DNA from 2 places in the Rheinheimera sp. MM224 genome. Region 1 is predicted to be linked to the other one. Evidence: predicted binding sites of a transcription regulator. Region 1 holds the regulator's gene; the other holds the start of a gene.
What was found. The regulator FNR, encoded in region 1, switches genes on or off when oxygen is low (the NO sensors DNR and NnrR bind a similar motif). The targets are predictions, from matches to a motif close to TTGATNTANATCAA.
Positions count from the first base shown of each region.

Region 2: OM978_RS05030 (cytochrome ubiquinol oxidase subunit I) is a predicted target of FNR. The motif match lies at 5,607-5,620, and genes of this name have one in related genera.

Region 1 covers NZ_OX352320.1:2,273,193-2,282,808, reverse strand. Annotated here, with positions in the region: gene ccoN (cytochrome-c oxidase, cbb3-type subunit I) at 1-565, shown strand, start outside; gene ccoO (cytochrome-c oxidase, cbb3-type subunit II) at 576-1,217, shown strand; gene OM978_RS10750 (cbb3-type cytochrome oxidase subunit 3) at 1,220-1,402, shown strand; gene ccoP (cytochrome-c oxidase, cbb3-type subunit III) at 1,395-2,372, shown strand; gene OM978_RS10740 (FixH family protein) at 2,444-2,929, shown strand; gene OM978_RS10735 (heavy metal translocating P-type ATPase) at 2,932-5,334, shown strand; gene ccoS (cbb3-type cytochrome oxidase assembly protein CcoS) at 5,331-5,519, shown strand; gene OM978_RS10725 (sulfite exporter TauE/SafE family protein) at 5,516-6,202, shown strand; gene fnr (fumarate/nitrate reduction transcriptional regulator Fnr) at 6,233-6,949, shown strand; gene uspE (universal stress protein UspE) at 7,068-8,000, shown strand; gene ttcA (tRNA 2-thiocytidine(32) synthetase TtcA) at 8,262-9,185, shown strand; gene OM978_RS10705 (DTW domain-containing protein) at 9,218-9,616, opposite strand, start outside.
Region 2 covers NZ_OX352320.1:1,069,625-1,079,240, forward strand. Annotated here, with positions in the region: gene OM978_RS05010 (amino acid ABC transporter ATP-binding/permease protein) at 1-929, opposite strand, end outside; gene cydD (thiol reductant ABC exporter subunit CydD) at 926-2,644, opposite strand; gene cydX (cytochrome bd-I oxidase subunit CydX) at 2,662-2,778, opposite strand; gene cydB (cytochrome d ubiquinol oxidase subunit II) at 2,790-3,926, opposite strand; gene OM978_RS05030 (cytochrome ubiquinol oxidase subunit I) at 3,928-5,478, opposite strand; gene OM978_RS05035 (NAD-dependent epimerase/dehydratase family protein) at 5,723-6,532, shown strand; gene OM978_RS05040 (heavy-metal-associated domain-containing protein) at 6,563-6,763, opposite strand; gene OM978_RS05045 (heavy metal translocating P-type ATPase) at 6,949-9,126, shown strand; gene cueR (Cu(I)-responsive transcriptional regulator) at 9,128-9,562, shown strand; gene OM978_RS05055 (S8 family peptidase) at 9,582-9,616, opposite strand, start outside.

The sequences.
Region 1 (9,616 bases):
CATGATCAACGGTATCATGACGTTGTCTGGTGCCTGGCATAAACTGAAAACTGACCCTATCTTACGTTTCCTGATTGTGTCTCTGTCCTTCTACGGCATGTCGACTTTCGAAGGTCCGATGATGGCGATCAAGTCAGTAAACGCCTTATCGCACTACACTGACTGGACAGTAGGTCACGTTCACTCAGGTGCTTTAGGTTGGGTTGCTATGGTGTCTATCGGCGCTATCTACCACCTGATCCCGAATATCTATAACCAGGGCCGGATGTACAGCATTAAGCTGATTAACACCCACTTCTGGTTACACACTATTGGCGTGGTTCTGTACATTGTTGCTATGTGGATCAGCGGCATTATGCAAGGCATGATGTGGCGTGCAGTCAACACTGACGGTACACTGACTTACAGCTTTGTACAAAGCTTAGAAGCCTCTTACCCGTTTTACCTGATGCGTTTTATCGGTGGCTGTTTTGTAGTCACAGGTATGCTGGTCATGGCGTATAACGTTGTGAAAACTATCAGAGCGAAAGATGGTGCTCTGGAACCAGTAGCTGAAGCAGCGTAAGGAGCTTATTGTGTCTAAGAACTATCATGAATTTTTTGAGAAAAGTGCAGGCTGGTTAGCCATAGGCACAGTGCTGGCAATCAGTTTTGGTACACTGGTTGAAATCACTCCTCTGCTGTTTTTAAAAGAAACCACCGAACCTGTGGACGGTTTAAAACCTTACACAGCATTGCAACTGGAAGGCCGTGACATTTATATCCGTGAAGGATGTGTGAACTGCCACAGTCAGATGATCCGCCCTTTCCGCCATGAAGTGGAACGCTACGGTCACTACTCTGTTGCCGGTGAAAGTGTATGGGAACATCCATTCTTATGGGGTTCAAAACGTACTGGTCCTGATTTGGCCCGTGTTGGCGGTCGTTATAGCGATGACTGGCACATTGCCCATTTGAGAAACCCACGTGACGTAGTGCCTCAGTCGAATATGCCAGGCTTTCCATGGTTGGAGACAAATACGCTGGATGGCGAGTTAACTCCGAAGAAGATGGAAATCTTTAACAAGTTAACCAAAGGCAAAATGGCGCCGAACGATGAAGACGGCCTGATGTATTCAGCCGAAGAAATAGCGGCAGCCACTGAGTCTGTCAAAGGAAAAACAGAGATGCAGGCGTTAATTGCATACCTGCAATCCCTTGGCACAGCGCTGAAGTAACTATGATGGATATTGCAACCCTACACAGTATTTTCACCGTGCTAGTGTTTGTAGGTTTTATTGGTCTTGTGGTCTGGCTTTTTGTGTTAAAACGCAAGCCAGATTTCGAGGAACAGGCAAATTTGCCTTTTGCAGACGACCAAAAACCAAAACAACAACAGAAACAGGAGTCGGATCATGAGTAGCTTTTGGAGCTATTGGATCGCCATTTTATCCATTGGATGTATCGTATTCTGCACCGTCATTTTGACCTGGAACTTAAAAAACCATGTTGGCGTGAAAGAAGGTGAAGCGACTGGTCACGAGTTTGATGGCATTGAAGAAATTAACAACCCGCTGCCCAAATGGTGGACTTATATGTTTTACGCCACCATCGTCTGGTCGGTGTATTACTTTGCCGCCTACCCTGGCTTAGGTAACTACAAAGGCTTTTTAAACTGGACCAGTTCAAACCAGGGTATTAAAAACCTGGCTGAATCCAAAGCGGCTGTAGAACAAAACAAACTGGATGGCAAAAACGTGCAGTTGGACCGCGAATATGATGCAGCCAACGAAACTTATGCCAAAGAGTTTGCTAAGTACACCAGCCGTGACATTCTGGATCTGGCTTACGACACCAACGCACTGAAAGTAGGTCAACGTTTGTTCCTGCAAAACTGTGCTCAGTGTCATGGTTCAGACGCCCGTGGTCAGCGTGGTTTCCCTAACCTGACAGACGATGACTGGTTATATGGTGGTACGCCGGACAAGATCAAAGAAACTCTGCTGTATGGTCGTAAAGCGGCCATGCCAGCCTGGGGTGAAGCTTTGGGTGAACAAGGCGTAAAAGAAATGACAGCTTATGTATTAAGTCTGTCAGGCCGTAAGGTGAATGATAAAGATGCGGCAGCCGGCAAAATGAAGTTTGGCATGTGTGCAGCTTGTCACGGTGCAGATGGTAAAGGCAGCTTAGCCCATAACCTGCCGTTTGGCGCACCTAACCTGACGGACAACACCTGGTTATATGGTGGTTCGCACGGTGCAGTAGAAGAAACGCTGAATAAAGGCCGTAATGGTCAGATGCCAGCGTTCAAAGAGATTTTAGGTGAAGACAAAATCCATATTATCTCTGCTTACGTTTACCGTTTATCACGTCCTGAAGAAAGTTCTAAGTAATCTTTGATGTGAGTGCATTACAATAAGCCCCGCTTTGTGGGGCTTATTGCTATCTGAGAGAGGAATACCTGATGTTGCATGATACAAAACCCTGGTACAAACAGCTGTGGCCCTGGTTGTTGATCGCCTTCCCCATCGTCTCCTTTATCAAAGGTGGCCATACCATTTACATCATGCAGCAAAACAATCCGGACCTGGTGATTGATGATTACTACAAAGAGGGCCGGGCTATTAATATGAATTTAGCCAAGTACCGCGAAGCTGAATTACGTAATTTACATGCCAGCACTTTGATTGCAGCCAATCAGGTGATAGTAAGGTTTGAACAGAATAAAACCTTAGGTCAGCACCTGTCGCTGGAGTTTTTCCATAACACTATCGCAGCCAATGATTTTGTCGTTACCGCAGAGCGTAGCGGCGAAAATCTGTATGTCGCCACTTTACCTAAGACGCTGGAAGGTAAATGGAATCTGGTGGTATCAGATGAACACAAAGACTGGAAATTACGGGCGAGCGCTATGCTGCCACAACAAGGTGAATTTAAACTGGGATATTAACAGTGTCGTATACAGGCTGTTTTCACTGCAATGAAGCCATACCGGCTGGTTCAGACTTTACCCTTAGCATAGAGCAACAACCACGGCAATTTTGTTGCCCTGGTTGCTTAGCTGTAGCTGAAACCATTATCGACCAGGGTCTTGGCGATTATTATAAATTTCGTACTGCCCCAGCCAGCAAAGCCCAGCTTGTGCCAGATCAATTACAACTGGTTAATTATGACAGCGCCGAAGTACTCTCTGACCTGACTCAACATAAAGCAGACCAAACCCAGATTGAGTTGTCCATAGCGGGCATCAGTTGTGCCGCTTGTGCCTGGCTGATTGAAAAACAACTACAAAAAAATCCGGCTATTAAAAGCGTCAGCGTCAACTCCAGCACAGCACGTTGTGTGGTCAATTGGGATGTGAAACAACTTAAGCTCAGTGATTTACTCAATAGTATCAACAAGCTTGGTTATCAGGCTTCGCCTTTTATGGCCGATCAGGAAGAAGCCGTTCAGCAAGCCGAATTGCGTCGCTTTTTAAAACGTCTCGCCGTATCCGGCATTATGAGTATGCAGGTGATGATGCTGGCCTTTGGCCTGTATTTTGGCGAGTACACTGGTATAGATCCCGAATTCGAAGGCTATTTACGTTGGATTAGTTTACTGCTGACCTCCCCAGTGGTGTTTTACAGCGCTAAACCTTTTACTTTAAGCGCCTGGCGGGCTATCAAAGGCCGCGAACTAAATATGGATGTGCCTGTGACGCTGGCGGTATTTTATACCTTTATAGCGTCCGCATATGCCACTGTATTCGATACAGGCGAAGTGTATTTTGAATCCGTCTGTATGTTTGTATTTTTACTGCAGCTGGGTAAGTTTTTTGAATTCCGCGCCAGAGCACAAGCCCGGGCTGCCACCGGAAATTTATTAAAAATCATGCCGGTATCCGCCAGGCTGGTGGAAGGTGATGAACTGGTTCCTACCTCGGCCCGTCGTTTAGAAGCAGGCCAAATCATTCTGGTTCAGGCTGGTGAAACTATAGCTGCTGATGGCGTAGTGTTGTCGGGGCAAAGTTCGGTGGACGAATCGATGTTAACCGGCGAATACAAGGCGGTGAACAAAGCTGCCGGCGATACCGTAATGGCTGGCAGCATTAACCATGATGGCGTACTGAAAGTGACAGTGCATCAGGCGCTTGCCCACTCACGTTTAGGCCAAATCATCGAACTGCAGCAACAAACTCTGAACCAGAAACCGCAGATTGTAGAAAAAACCACTAAACTGGCACGCTTCTTTATCCAGCGCTTGTTGATTATCGCTTTTGCTACTTTTTTACTCTGGTATTTCTGGCTGGATCAAGACCGAGCTTTTTGGGTGACTTTATCTGTCTTAGTAGCCACCTGCCCTTGCGCTTTAACCTTGGCTACACCTACTGCCATTACCTGTGCTTTAGCCCGTTTGAACCGCAAAGGTATTTTGATCAAGAATCAGCAAGTGCTGGAAATATTGCCACAACTCAATTCCATTTTTCTGGACAAAACCGGTAGTCTGACGCAGGGCCGTTTTAGTATTCAGCACACTCAGTTGCATGGCACAGCGTATAGCGAAGCTACTCTGTTAGCGCTTATTGCCCGCATTGAAACTTATTCTGAGCATCCTATAGCCAAAGCCTTTTCGGGTTATCTGACCACTGACTTCAAACACCAGCTCAAAGTTGAACAGGTGCAGGTGCATGTAGGTTCTGGCTTATCAGCACGCTGGGTACTACATGATGGAACAAGCGCTGATGTAAAAGTCGGCAGCGCTGCATTTTGTGGCGTACAAGCTGAAACTGATGCCGCCGTCTGTTGCAGTATCAATAATCAACTGGTGTTCTCCGTCAAACTGTCAGACGCTTTACGTCCTGAAGTTCCAGCTCTTGTTAAAGCGTTAAAACAACGCGGCTTGGGTGTGTCGATGCTAACAGGCGATTCTTCTGCTCAAGTGGAAGAAGTACAGCAGCAATTGCAGTTTGATCAGGTCTTTAAAGGTTGTAGTCCAGAGCAAAAAGTTGAACATATTCGCCAGGCCGTGGCAAAAGGCGATAAGGTACTGATGTTAGGTGATGGCATTAATGACAGTCCTTGTTTTCATGCCGCCCATGTGTCTGTCGCACTGGATTCAGGCACTGATTTATCCAAAAACCAGGCCGATGTGGTATTACTGCATAATGATTTGAATTTAGTACAAGAACTGATTGAAGGTGCTTTACTGGCGCAACGTATCGTAAAACAAAATCTGTGGTGGGCAGTAGGTTATAATCTGGTGATTATTCCACTCGCCGTGATGGGGTTTGTGTCGCCTTATATTGCAGTCATCGGAATGTCGTTCAGTTCTATTTTAGTGGTGTCTAATTCCCTGAGGTTACTTAAAGCATGAGTATTATTTATGTGCTGATCCCCATCGCCATACTTTTTGTCTGTATTGGGCTGGGCATCTTTTTCTGGGCAGTGCGCAGCCGCCAGTTTGATGATTTAAACAAGGAAGGCATGAGCATCTTGTTTGAAGAAAACAACAAAGCCGTAAAACCTGAAGCGGATCCGGATAAACAACCTCCACAATGAGTCCAGAACTTACGCTTAACCTACTTGCTGCCCTGAGCATAGGTTTTTTAGGCAGTAGTCACTGCCTGGTGATGTGCGGCGGTATAGCCAGTGCGTTGCAACTTTCTATGCCTCAATTAAATCTGTTACAGCAACTCAGACTTCAGCTGATGCTCAGCCTGGGTCGTTTAACAACCTATAGCCTGTTGGGAGCATTGACCGGGGCTTTTGGTGCAGCAGTGCTGGTAAAACTTGGCATCAGTTTATTCTGGCTGAAGTTACTGGCGGGTTTGATGCTGTTACTGATGGCCTTTTACGTCGCTCGTTTGTGGTTTGCGTTAACCTTTCTTGAAAAACAGGGATCGGCTTTATGGCGCAGAATACAACCATTCTCCAAAGCGTTGTTGCCTCTGGATAGCAGCCCAAAAGCCTTAGCTTATGGTCTATGTTGGGGGTTTTTACCTTGTGGTCTGGTGTACAGCAGTTTAGGCTGGAGTCTGGCCAGCGGCAGTGCCTTGCAAGGTGCACTACTGATGTGTGCTTTTGGCCTTGGTACCTTACCTGCTATGCTGGCGGTCGGCAGTTTTGCCCGTAGCCTGAGTCGATTTAAAAATAAACATTGGGTCAGAGCCAGTGCGGCTCTATTACTGGCCTTGTATGCACTTTACACTATAGCTATTGCATTAGCGCCGCGACTTTTCTAAGCTGGGGAAGTCGTCAAAAAGGAATACCTTATGTCCGGTTCAAATTTAAGTTGCCAACATTGCGGTTTTAGTCAGCTTTGCCTGCCTTTTACATTAAATAATGCCGAACTGGACACGTTGGACGATATTATCGAACGCAAAAAACCTCTGCACAAAGGCGACTTTTTGATAGAAGCTGGTACAGCCCTGCACTCTTTGTATGCGGTGCGTAGCGGTTCTTTTAAAACTTTCACCTTAACTGAATCCGGTGAAGAACAAATTACCGGCTTTCATTTACCTGGTGACGTGATAGGTTTTGACGCCATAGGTGAGCAACAACACCCAAGTTTTGCTCAGGCACTGGAAACCGCTATGGTTTGTGAAATTCCCTACAATCAGATGGATCAGCTGATGGGAGAACTGCCAAAACTGCGTCAGCAGATGATGCGCCTGATGAGTCAGGATATCAGCGGCGATCAACAAATGTTGTTGTTATTGAACCGTAAAAACGCTGAAGCAAAGCTGGCAGCCTTTTTAACTAATCTGGCACAACGTTTCGCAAATCGTGGTTTTTCCAAAAAAGAATTCCGTTTAAGTATGACCAGGGGTGAAATAGGTAACTATTTAGGCCTGACGGTTGAAACTATTAGCCGTTTATTAGGTCGATTCCATAAGGACGACTTAATACACGTGGATGGCAAGCTGATTTGTATCAGCGATCCGGATGCGTTAAGTAAACTGGCTGGTGGTTCCGCTATAGCTCGCTGACAGATCAACAGACCCACAGTAACAAGGGTTTTGTTGATCCAGCACAAGGACTTATCAGCCTACCTTCGCTACCTTGGCTACACTTACAGGGTAAGCCTTAGCTTAGCAGGAGCATGATATGACCTTATATCCTAAAGTACTGGTAGTACTAGACCCTTCAGTGGCTGAACAAAAAGCCCTGACCCGGGCTGTTGAACTGGCCAAACTGCAAAACTGTCAACTGACGGCTTTTTTGTCTATTTACGACTTTTCTTACGAGATGACCACCATGTTATCCGGCGAAGAGCGTGAGTCTATGCGCCAGGCTGTGATTAACGACCGTGAACTCTGGATCAGCGAACTGATTGCAGACTACAGGGAGCAAGGTCTGAACATTGATATTCAGGTGGTTTGGCATAACAGGCCTTTTGAAGCCATAGTGCAGGCTGTGCTGGAAAAAGAATACAGTCTGGTGATCAAAGGCACACACGATCACGATGTGCTCAAATCCATGATATTCACCCCAACCGACTGGCATATTTTGCGCAAATGCCCTTGCCCTGTATTACTGGTCAAAGATCATGAATGGCCTGAACATGGCAATATAGTAGCTGCGGTCAATGCTGGCAGTGAGCAAACACATCACAGTTCGCTGAACCAGCGTATTATTCAGCAATCCAAACAATTGGCAGCGCTGCTGAATGGCAAAGTGCAGCTGGTTAATGCCTTCCCGGGTACGCCTGTGAATATTGCCATTGAAATTCCTGAATTTAATCCGCAGGAATACAACCAGACGATGAAAACTCACCATCTGGAGGCCGTGCAAAAGCTGGCGTTGGAATTTGAACTACCTTCGGCTCAGACTCATGTACTCGAAGGCATGCCAGAAGATGTGATCCCCAAATTAGCCCAACAACTGGACGCCGAAATGGTGGTGATAGGCACTATAGGGCGCACTGGTTTATCAGCCGCTATTATCGGCAATACAGCAGAGCATGTGATAGACAGACTTGACTGTGATGTTTTGGCGGTAAAACCTGCAGGTTTTGTTTGCCCACTGGCAAAACATTAAATTCCCACCAGCTCCATAGCTATACGCAAGTAATTGGAGTTGCAGGGAGGAGACAAGTGCATGAGACCCCAGGAGCATAGTAGTCCTATGTGTCTATGGAATGAGGCGGATGCTCGCCAGAGAGCAAAGCTGACCTATCGAATAGGTGACTGGGGCGAGAGCGCGCAGTCAACAAAGCTGCAGCTTCAAGTGCGACGGGTATATAAAGGTGGCGCGTAGTTGGTTATACTACGCGCCATTTTTCCGTAGGGTCGTTGTTTTATGTCACATGCAGCAGAAGCCAAAGCACAATATAACCTGAACAAATTACACAAACGCCTGCGCCGTGGCGTAGGTCAGGCTATTGCCGACTTTAATATGATTGAAGAAGGCGACAAGGTGATGGTGTGTTTGTCCGGCGGCAAAGACAGTTATACCCTGCTGGATATTCTGCTGAATTTACAACAATCTGCCCCTATTCAGTTTTCCATAGTGGCGGTGAATCTTGACCAGAAACAACCGGGCTTTCCAGCCGATGTTCTGCCTGGCTATTTAACTCGTATTGGTGTGGATTTTCAGATAGTGACTGAAGACACCTACTCTATTGTTAAAGACAAAATTCCTGAAGGCAAAACCACCTGCTCTTTATGCTCACGCCTGCGCCGGGGCATTTTATACCGCACAGCCAAAGAGTTGGGCGCCACAAAAATTGCATTGGGCCATCACCGCGACGACATGATTGAAACCATGTTTTTAAACATGTTCTACGGCGGCAAGATGAAATCTATGCCGGCTAAGCTGATCAGCGACAATGGCGAACATATAGTGATCCGCCCTCTGGCTTATTGTCGTGAAAAAGACATTGAAAAGTATTCGGTTGCCCGTGAGTTCCCGATCATTCCTTGTAACTTATGTGGCTCGCAGGATGGTTTGCAGCGTCAGGTGGTGAAAGAAATGCTGCAGGACTGGGATAAACGTTTCCCTGGCCGTATCGAAACCATGTTCCAGGCCATGCAGAATATTGTGCCCTCTCACATGATTGACAGAAATTTATTTGATTTTGCCGGCATCAGTAAAGATAGCCCTTTAGCTATTGAAGGCGATATGGCCTTTGATAAACCTGATGTACCAAAAGTGCCAGTTGGCTTATTGCAGGATGAAGACGAACCTGCAGCTGACAAAGTACAATTTGTTGAACTACTGTAGGGGATGGGTTTATCCCATCCCGCGCGCCATCATTAGCGCTTATTAAATTCTTGAAAGAGCAGCATCAGCTGCTCTTTTTCATTTTCGAATCCTGTTTGCTGCAGCAGTTCCATCACCACTTCTGCTGTGCACAAGGCCCCGTCCCTTTGATTACGGCGTAGTGCATACACAGATGGCGTATCAGGTTTGAGCGCAAGGCGGTAACAAGACCGCAAATAAGGGCTTTGTCTGAGCATTTTAGCCGCTTCCTGCCAGGTTGCATCCAACAAAACCCAGTGCTTGATAGATCCATTCTGACGAGTAGGCAGCTCTGTAAAAGCAGCGGGATTTTGAGCTTGATACTGGCCCTGCTGCAGCAGATAACAGGCTTGAGCTGTATCCGCTTGCAAGGGATACACTAAACCCAGTTGCTGCTTCTCAGATAAAACTAA
Region 2 (9,616 bases), 1.2 Mb from region 1:
TTTGCCATGGCGCTTTCCGCCAGATGTCGATACAAAGTGGCCAGTGGCAACCAGAGTTCTGTTAAAGCCAAAGTCGACATCAGCATAGCCACCAAGGCTGCAATACTGATCTGTTGTCCTGCCGCTAAAGGTAAAGCTGTGATCAGCAAATGAAAACTCATCAGCGCTAAACCGCTAAATAGCAAAAACTGACAGCACAAATCCAGCACTTGCTGGCGCCATAACAAGTCTTGGTACTGCAGTTCTGTCTGTTGCCATTGTTGCTCTGAAGCTGTCCAGCCCTGATGCAGTTGCAACATAGTCAGAGCTGATAAAGGCTCCAGTAATTCCTGTCGGCGCTGGGACGCCAGTTCTACTAAGCTACAAGCCCGTCGATAACCGAATGCAACACCGCAAGCTGGTACTAATAGCAAGGCACAGAGATATGCCAAGGCAACCTGGGCCAGTTCGGATTGCCAAAACCACAATGCTGTTAGCCAGCCAGAACTTATCAGGCAGGCCCAGAACACTGGAGCGACCACACGCAAAGGCCATTGATCCAGTCGGTCTATGTCGGTGATAAGTTTTTGCAACAGATCGGCTGATTTAGTATCAGGTTGAACGCTACTGGCTAAAAAACGTCGCATAAACCATAGCCGTAATTGTTGCAGCAATAACAAGATGGCGTTATGTGAACTCAGGCGTTCAAAGTAGCGGCTGGCGGTGCGGCTGATGGCAAAAAAACGGATAAGGGCTGCAGGGCCAAAATAGTTAAAACTGCCAGCGCTGGCAAGCTGTAAACCCGCTAACGCGGAGGCAGTAATAAACCAGCCGGAGACAGTTAATAACCCCATAATACTGGCCAGGGTTAAAGCTCCTAACGCCAGACTGAGCAACCACCAGCGCCAGTGCGGGCGCATTAAACCAGAGAGTTTCAGTTGATCTTTCATACGACTTCCTGCTGGTAACTAGCCTGATACAGCGGATGCGTCTGAATTTCTGCCACTGTGCCTTTGGCGATAATCTGTCCCTGGTTGATTAACCAAACCTGATCTAACCAGTTAAGATGCTGCAATTGATGAGTCGCCAGCAGCAGAGTTTTGCCGCGGCTTAACTGCTCTAACTGCTGAAAATACAGTTGCTGTTGTGCTGGTGGCAACATAGAAGCCGGTTCATCCAGCAGCCAACACCAACTTTGTTTTAATAAAGCCCTGGCCAATGCCAGGCGCTGCAATTGCCCACCCGATAAGCCAATGCCACTCTCGGCAAGTACAGTGTCCAGGCCTTGAGGCAAAGCAAAGACAAAGTCGGCACAAAAAGCCTGTTGTAACACCAGTTTGAGTTCAGCTTCTGTCGCTGATGCGTTGGCCAGCAGCAAATTGCTGCGCAAACTGCCACTTAACCACTGGCTTTGCTGAGATAAATACACCAGCTGCTGTCGCCACTGAGTTAAATTCAAATCAGTTAACCCATGATCGCCAATCAAGATCTGGCCTTGATCCTGTTGCTGAAAACCTAATAACGACTCCAGCAGACTGGTTTTTCCTGCGCCACTTGGGCCTATTAAAGCAATACGTTGCGCCGGTAAAACCTGCGCCTGAATATCTGTGAGTAACGCAGGTCTGTGCTCTGAACCCAACTGGCTTAAGTGCCGGAACTCAATACAGACAGGCTCTGTTGGGGCTGGGGTGTTGCCACCTGTACAAACAGGCAAAGCCCAGATAGGTGCCAGACTGTTAAAAGCGGCTTCGGCCTGAGCTTTGGCATGATAATCCGCACCCAATTGTCGCAGTGGTGCATAAAACTCAGGCGCCATCAATAAGATAAACAGCGCAGGTTGATAAGACACAGGAATTTGCGCTTTAGCCCAGGGCAACTCGCCAAGTAGACCTAAACCCAGATACAAGGCCACTAAAGCTATGGCTAAAGAGGCAAACAGCTCCAACACAGCGCCGGATAAAAAAGCTTTGCTTAACACCGACATGGTGCGCGTTCTGTAGTCTTCACTGGCGTTGTTAAGCCGGTTCAATACCAAGGGTTCGGCTTGTAATTGACGGATAAGCTGGGCGCCGCGTAAAAACTCCAGAAAACGTCCGCCTAATAAACCTAAAGCCTGTACTTGCTGCTGACTGGCTTCTGCGGCTTTTTTGCCGAGTAAAATCATAAAAAGTGGAATAAGTGGGGCTGTGGCTAATAACAGCAGGGCGGCCAGCAGACTTTGACTGGCCACAGCTATAGAGATAAACAAAGGGCAAAGCAGCACCAGATAAAGCTGTGGGTAATAACGGCTGATATATGGGTCAAGTGCGTCGACTTGTTCCAGCAAACGGGTAGATAAATCACCGTCAGAGGCGATACGCTGCCGCAGTGGCCCAGCCTGACTAATAATGCCAAGTAACTGATGGCGGATTGAAGTACGTAGCGTTTGACTGGCAGAGAGCGCCAGTAAATCTTTGGCTGCCAACAGCACAGGGCGCAGCAGCCACAGCACTAAAATATGCAGCAGCAAAGGGGGAGGAATTGATTGCTGGTGTAAAGCCAGATTGCACAAAGTTGCCAGCAACCAACACTGCCAGATCATCAGTAAAGAGGCCGCTGCACCCAGCGCTATGGCAAGGTACAAGCGGTTTTTTTCTGACTGGACTAATTGCCTCAACGACAGCACAGGCATCAAATCCTTATCTACTCTGATGGCTCGTTCTCTTCGCCGGGGTAGCCATTAAACTCCAGCCACATCGCATTGATGATGCCAAAAGAGCAGGCCAGTAACACGCCTAAAATCCAGGTGAAATACCACATAAAGCTGCTCCTTAATACAATGAGTGGGTGTTGTCGCTAATAGAATTGCGGTTTAAACGGCCCCACATTTTCCAGTAACACCAGGCTGTGTAGCCCAAAATGATAGGCACAAAAATACAAGCCACCACAAACATGATTTTTAACGTCAGTTCACTGGAGGTGGCGTCCCACATGGTCAGGCTGTGATTTGGCATGCTGCTCGATGGCATAATAAAAGGGAACATAGATACGCCGCAGGTCATAATCACCCCTGTGATGGCCAGTGAAGAGGCAACAAAAGCTTGCCAGCCTTTGGCTAGTTTGCTGCAAAAGGCTGATAGCAGGAAAGCCGCTACACCCAGCAATGGGAAAACCCATAACAGCGGGTAAGTTTCATAATTGCTGAACCAGGCGCCACTGCTCACTTCCACTGTTTTAGTCACAGCACTGTTAATAGCGTTGCTATCGATCAGGCTAGTCACTTTATAGCCCATACCTGCGGAAGCCAGCCAGATACCTGCCACTACAAACAGTACGGCGGCCAGAGTTGCACTGATTAAAGACACTGCTTCTGCCCGCTGACGTAATGGTGCTTCGGTTTTCATTTGCAGATAACAAGCGCCCTGATTAATAAACATCAGCAGACTCAATACACCCACCAGCAAGGCGAAGGGGTTTAATAAAGCCCAGAATGAACCTGTATAGTAAATCCGCAGCAGGTCATCAAAGTGGAAAGGCACACCTTGCAGCAGATTACCAAAAGCCACACCAAAAATAATTGGGGGTATGGCAGAACCAGCTGTTAATGCCCAGTCCCAGTTACTGCGCCATTTGGCATTATCCAGCTTAGAACGATAATCAAAGCCGATAGGGCGCAAAAATAGCGCTGCTAATGTGAGCATCATCGCTAGGTAAAAACCACTAAAAGCCGTGGCATAGACAGGCGGCCAGGCCGCAAATAAAGCACCACCTGCAGTAATCAACCAGACCTGATTGCCATCCCAATGAGGTGCTACCGCATTAATCAAAATACGGCGTTCGGTGTCGTCGCGTCCTATCACTTTGAGCAGCGCACCTACACCCATATCAAAACCATCTGTTACGGCAAAACCAATCAGCAGGATGCCAACCAGCAACCACCAGATAAAGCGTAAAAATTCATAATCCATGTTAAACCTCCCGGGCCTGTTCGCCGTGATACTTGCCTGTGTGGATAGAAGCAGGGCCTTTACGGGCAAAATGCTGCATCAACCAGACTTCGATGATCAGAAATACTGTGTAAAGCGCGGTAATAGCCAATAAGCTGATCCAAATCTCTGTGGTACTGAGTTGGGAAGCCGCTAAATGAGTGGGTAATATTTCACCCACAGCCCAAGGCTGACGGCCGTATTCAGCGACAAACCAACCGGCTTCACAGGCAATCCATGGCAGAGGTAACGAAAACAGTGCAGCTTTGAGTAACCAGCGTGGTTTTTCTGGTGTGCGTTTGGCGCTGTGATAAAAAGACAAAGCAAACACCAGCAGCATAATAAAGCCTGCAGCGACCATCACACGGAAAGACCAGAACAGTGGGGCCACTTTAGGGATACTGTTTTGTACTGCTTGTTCCACCTGTTCTGCAGTGGCATTGACAGGATCGTCTGTGTAAGCCATTAACAGCAGGCCATAACCTAAGTCATTTTTTACTAAGTTAAAGGCTGCGATATTTTCAGGCGTTTTTTCACCAGCGCGCAGTTTCTTCAGCAGGCCATAGGCAGTCTGACCATTGAGAATACGCTGGCGGTGAATGTCTTTTAGCTCTGCAAGCCCTGTGACTTCTTTATCCAAAGAGCGGGTGGCTATCAAGCCCATAGCGCCAGGGATTTTCAGTGCATAGTCAGTGGTTTGGGTTTCTTCATTCGGGATGCCGAAAAGGGTAAAATCTGCTGGTGCTTTTTGGGTTTCCCACTCAGCTTCTACTGCAGCCAGTTTTACTTTTTGTACATCACCCAGCTCATAACCCGACTCGTCGCCTAATACAATGACAGACAACACACTGGCCAAACCAAAAGCGGATGCGATAGCAAAACTACGGCGGGCAAAAGCTAAATCGCGGCCTTTGAGCATATACCAGGCCGAAATGGCCAGCACAAACATAGCGCCTGTGACATAACCTGCAGAGACGGTATGGACAAACTTAACTTGCGCGACAGGGTTAAACACCACTTCGCTAAAGCTGACCATTTCCATTCGCATGGTTTCAAAATTAAATTCTGCGCCTATGGGGTGTTGCATCCAGCCGTTAGCGATTAAAATCCACAGCGCCGACAAATTAGAGGCTAAAGCCACCAGCCAGGTCACAGTTAAATGCTGCACTTTGGTCAGTCTGTCCCAACCAAAAAAGAACAGACCCACTAAGGTGGATTCAAGGAAAAATGCCATCAGGCCTTCAATGGCCAAAGGTGCGCCAAAGATGTCACCCACATAATGCGAATAATAAGACCAGTTGGTACCAAACTGGAATTCCATCGCTATGCCTGTGGTCACCCCTAAAGCGAAGTTAATAGCAAACAATTTGCCCCAGAATTTAGTCATATCACGGTAAATTTCTTTACCTGTCATAACATAGACTGACTCCATAATGGCCAGCAGGAAGGTCATACCCAAAGTTAAGGGCACAAATAAGAAGTGATACATTGCCGTAGCGGCAAACTGTAACCGTGATAGTTCTACAACATCCATTCGGATTGCTCCTCCATCTGGAACTGTGGGCCTGGTCTGTTATTTTGGTTAAAACAGCAGTCAGTAGCTAAAACTCATACATCAGCATGATGTGAACACTAAACTATGTCTTTTGTCTGTCTGCTGTGTTGACGCTGATCAATAAAAATCTGTGATCTGGTTTAAATAGTAGAAAATTTGATAAAAATCGCAGTTAGTATTCTGTTACTATCAAAATCTACATCAGGATTGTGAAGGTTCAGGTATGAAAATATTGGTCATAGGTGCAGGTTGGCTAGGAACTCAGCTGGCGACACAGCTCAAAGCAGACGGGCATGAGCTATGGCTCAGCAGCCGCAGTGCCACTAAATCTTCTGCTGTGACTGAGCAATTTGGTCATTTTGTGTTGGATTTAGGACAATCTGTAAGGCCTACAGCAGCACTGGAGACTTTATTTAAAGACGCCCTGATTATCTGCACAGTTCCAGCCAGCCGCTCCGACGGTGAGAGCTACACCAGAGCTGTAGCTCAGCTAGCTACTTTGATGAAGCAGTTAGGCTCTGTGGCTTGCATTCATTTAAGCAGTACTGGCATCTATGAAGGTCTTTCAGGCGATGTGAACGAACAAAGCCAGTTACAATTGGCCGATCCACGTATTGAATTGCTGGCTGTGGGCGAGCAATTATTAACAGCCGCGGTGCCTTGCTGCACTTTACGTCTGGCTGGCTTAATTGGTCCAGGCCGTCATCCGGCGCGGTTTTTATCTGGCAAGCAAGCTGGTGCTGCTGATGTTGCGGTGAATATGGTACATAGCAGCGATATTTGTGCCGCAGTATCAGTCATAGTCCAGCAGCAGTTATGGCCAGAGTTGTATAACTTATCCAGTCCGCAATTTTGTTCTAAAGCTGAATTTTATCTGACGGCCTGTGAACTGGCTTCTCTGCCCGCTCCGGTATTTGAGTCTAAAAGCATATCAACACAAAGCCGCAGAGTGATCAGTGCAAAATCTCAGACTATTGTTGGTTTTAGCTACCAGTTTGAGTCTGCTTTGGCTGCTTTACCTTTTTGTAGTTGAGTTTTTGGCTAAACCAAAGTTACTGCAAAGTTAAAGCTCTGTAGCCGGGTAACCGGCTTCATCCAGTGCTGCGATAATATCCTCTGCTGCCAAATCGCTTTCAATACTCACTTGCTGCTGTGCTAAGTCAACCGCCACTTTGGCATTAGCCTGCAATTTTGCTACGGCTTTATTCACCATGCTGATGCAGTGGTTACAGCTCATGCCTGTAACTTTCAATTGTACTTTCATTACGTCTTTCCTTTTTTGCTGCTCTTTGTGAGTTCGCGAACATGGTGCAAGCTTGTCCCGTGGTAAGGTCAAGCACTGTTCGTTAAAGCTCATTATTTGAATTTTTTCGTTGACCTTACCCTAAGGGTAAGCTTTAGCCTTATTGCTGTCAGGTCATTGCACCTTTTTTTGTCTGGAGTCATGGTATGTCTGAACAGATCCAACTGAATATCGACGGAATGAGCTGTGCTTCCTGTGTGGGCCGCATTGAAAAAGCTTTAGCAAAGGTCAGCGGTGTAGAGCAGGCGAGTGTTAATCTTGCCAGTGAAACAGCAACGGTCAGCGGCCTTTCACTTGTGCCACAACAACTGATAGCTGCAGTCGAAAAGGCTGGTTATCAGGCCAGTTTGCCGGAAGAAAAAGCAGAGACCCCAACAACAGAAACTAGGTTTTATCAGCAAGAATGGTGGTCTGTGGTTGCAAGCATAGTGCTTACCTTGCCTTTGGTCCTGCCGATGTTTGGCTTGTTGTTTGGTGTGGACTGGATGTTACCGTCCTTTTGGCAATGGTTGCTTGCAACTCCAGTACAGTTTTATTTTGGCGCGCGTTTTTATAAAGCAGGCTGGGCCGCACTCAAAGCCGGCAGCGGCACTATGGATCTGTTAGTGGCAATTGGCACCAGCGCCGCTTACGGCTTGTCGTTGTATTTATGGTGGAGTTTTAATGCGCAGCATGGGCAACACGGCGCTCCCCACCTGTATTTTGAGAGTAGCAGTGCGGTATTAAGCCTGGTGCTTTTAGGTAAATATCTGGAACACAAAGCAAAAAAACGCACTACCGATGCATTAAGGGCGCTGGAACATTTAAAACCTGCTGTGGCAACTTTGTTTCAAAGCGGCCAGTGGGTGCAAGTAAAAGCAGAGTCTGTGCAACAAGGTGATTTAGTGTTAGTAAAACCTGGTGAACGAATTCCTGTTGATGCTTTGGTTGAGCAAGGCCAAAGCCATGTCGATGAAGCGCTGATAAGCGGTGAGTCTGTGCCTGTCAGTAAAACACTGGCTGATAAAGTGACTGGGGGCTCTGTCAATCTGGATGGGGTATTGCACATCAGAGCGACAGCTGTCGGAGCTGAATCTACTTTGTCCCGTATTATTCAATTGGTAGAGCAGGCACAAGGAGCGAAGGCGCCAGTGCAGGCGCTGGTGGATAAAATTAGTGCCATCTTTGTACCTGCTGTATTGATCATTGCTCTAGTCACCTTATTGGGCTGGGGTTTTATGACTGACGACTGGGTGGCAGGTATTTTAAATGCGGTAGCTGTGCTGGTGATTGCCTGTCCTTGTGCTCTTGGCTTAGCAACACCTGCCGCTATTATGGCTGGTACAGGTTCAGCGGCGCGCTCAGGTATTCTGATTAAAGATGCTACAGCTTTAGAGCAGGCTCAAGCAGTCACGCTGGTGGTGTTTGACAAAACCGGCACTTTAACGCAAGGAAAACCGGTGCTGCAGCAATTTAGTACTTTTGTGGATGAGCCTGAATTATTGCAATGGGCTGCGTCCTTGCAGCAACACAGTGAGCATCCATTAGCTGCAGCTTTGCTCCGTTATGCCACTGAACATCAGGTTAAAGCCGTGGAAACAGAACAGTTTCAGGTGGTGGCAGGCAAAGGTGTTCAGGGTAAAATCGGTGTGCATAGTTTAGTGCTAGGTAGCAGCCACTGGATGCAGCAACTTAGCTTGGAGTTGCCGCAGGATCAAATCCAAACCGCTGGCTCATCAGTGTCCTGGTTGGCGGAGCAGCAAGATGATGAAAGTTATAGGTTATTGGCGCTATTTTGTTTTACTGACGAGTTAAAACCTGATGCCTTACATGCTGTCAGTTTATTAAAACAACAGGGTATAGCTGTGGCTATGTTAACCGGAGATACGAGAGACAGTGCTAGTTTAATAGCGCAGCAACTTGAACTAACCGACTGGAAGGCCGAAGTGCTGCCAGCAGAAAAATCAGCTGCTATTCAAAGCTGGCAACAGCAGGGTCATAAAGTAGCCATGGTCGGTGATGGTATTAATGATGCGCCGGCTTTAGCTCAGGCTGATTTAGGTATAGCTATGGCGTGTGGTACCGAAGTGGCTGTCAGTGCTTCGGCTATGACCTTAATGCGTAGTCAACCACTGTTGGTCAGCGCAGCCTTACAGATAGCCCGGCTTAGTTACCGTAAAATTCAGCAAAACCTGTTTTGGGCTTTTATCTTTAACATAGTGGGCATCCCATTGGCAGCTTTAGGTTACTTAAATCCGCTGATCGCAGGTGCCGCTATGGCCAGCAGCAGTTTAGTGGTGATTAGTAATGCCTTGTTATTACAACGTTGGAAGGCTAAGGAGTGAAATGATGAGTACTTCAGTCAGAACCTTGGTCACTATAGGCCAGGCGGCAAAACAGACCGGGCTTTCTGCCAAGATGATTCGTCATTATGAAGAAGCAGGGTTGTTGCTTAAAGCCAATAGAACAGATGCGGGCTATCGGTTGTATAACAGTCAGCAGCTGCAACAACTGGGGTTTATTAAACAGGCTCGTACTTTAGGCTTTTCAATAGCACAAATTAGTTCTTTGTTGGGGTTATGGCGTGATCCACAGCGCAGCAGCAGAGAAGTAAAGCAACTTGCTGAAGTGCATCTGGATGAAATTAAACAAAAAGTAGCTGAATTACAGCAGATGCAAAAGGTATTGCAACAATTAGCCGACAGTTGTTGCGGTGACGATCAGCCTCAATGCGCTATTTTGGATGGCTTGACTCTGCAGAAACAAAGAGCCCCGGCCTAATGCCGGGACTTTTGTTGATTTATGGTTGGTAGGATGTCGTTAAAGTGACACCTG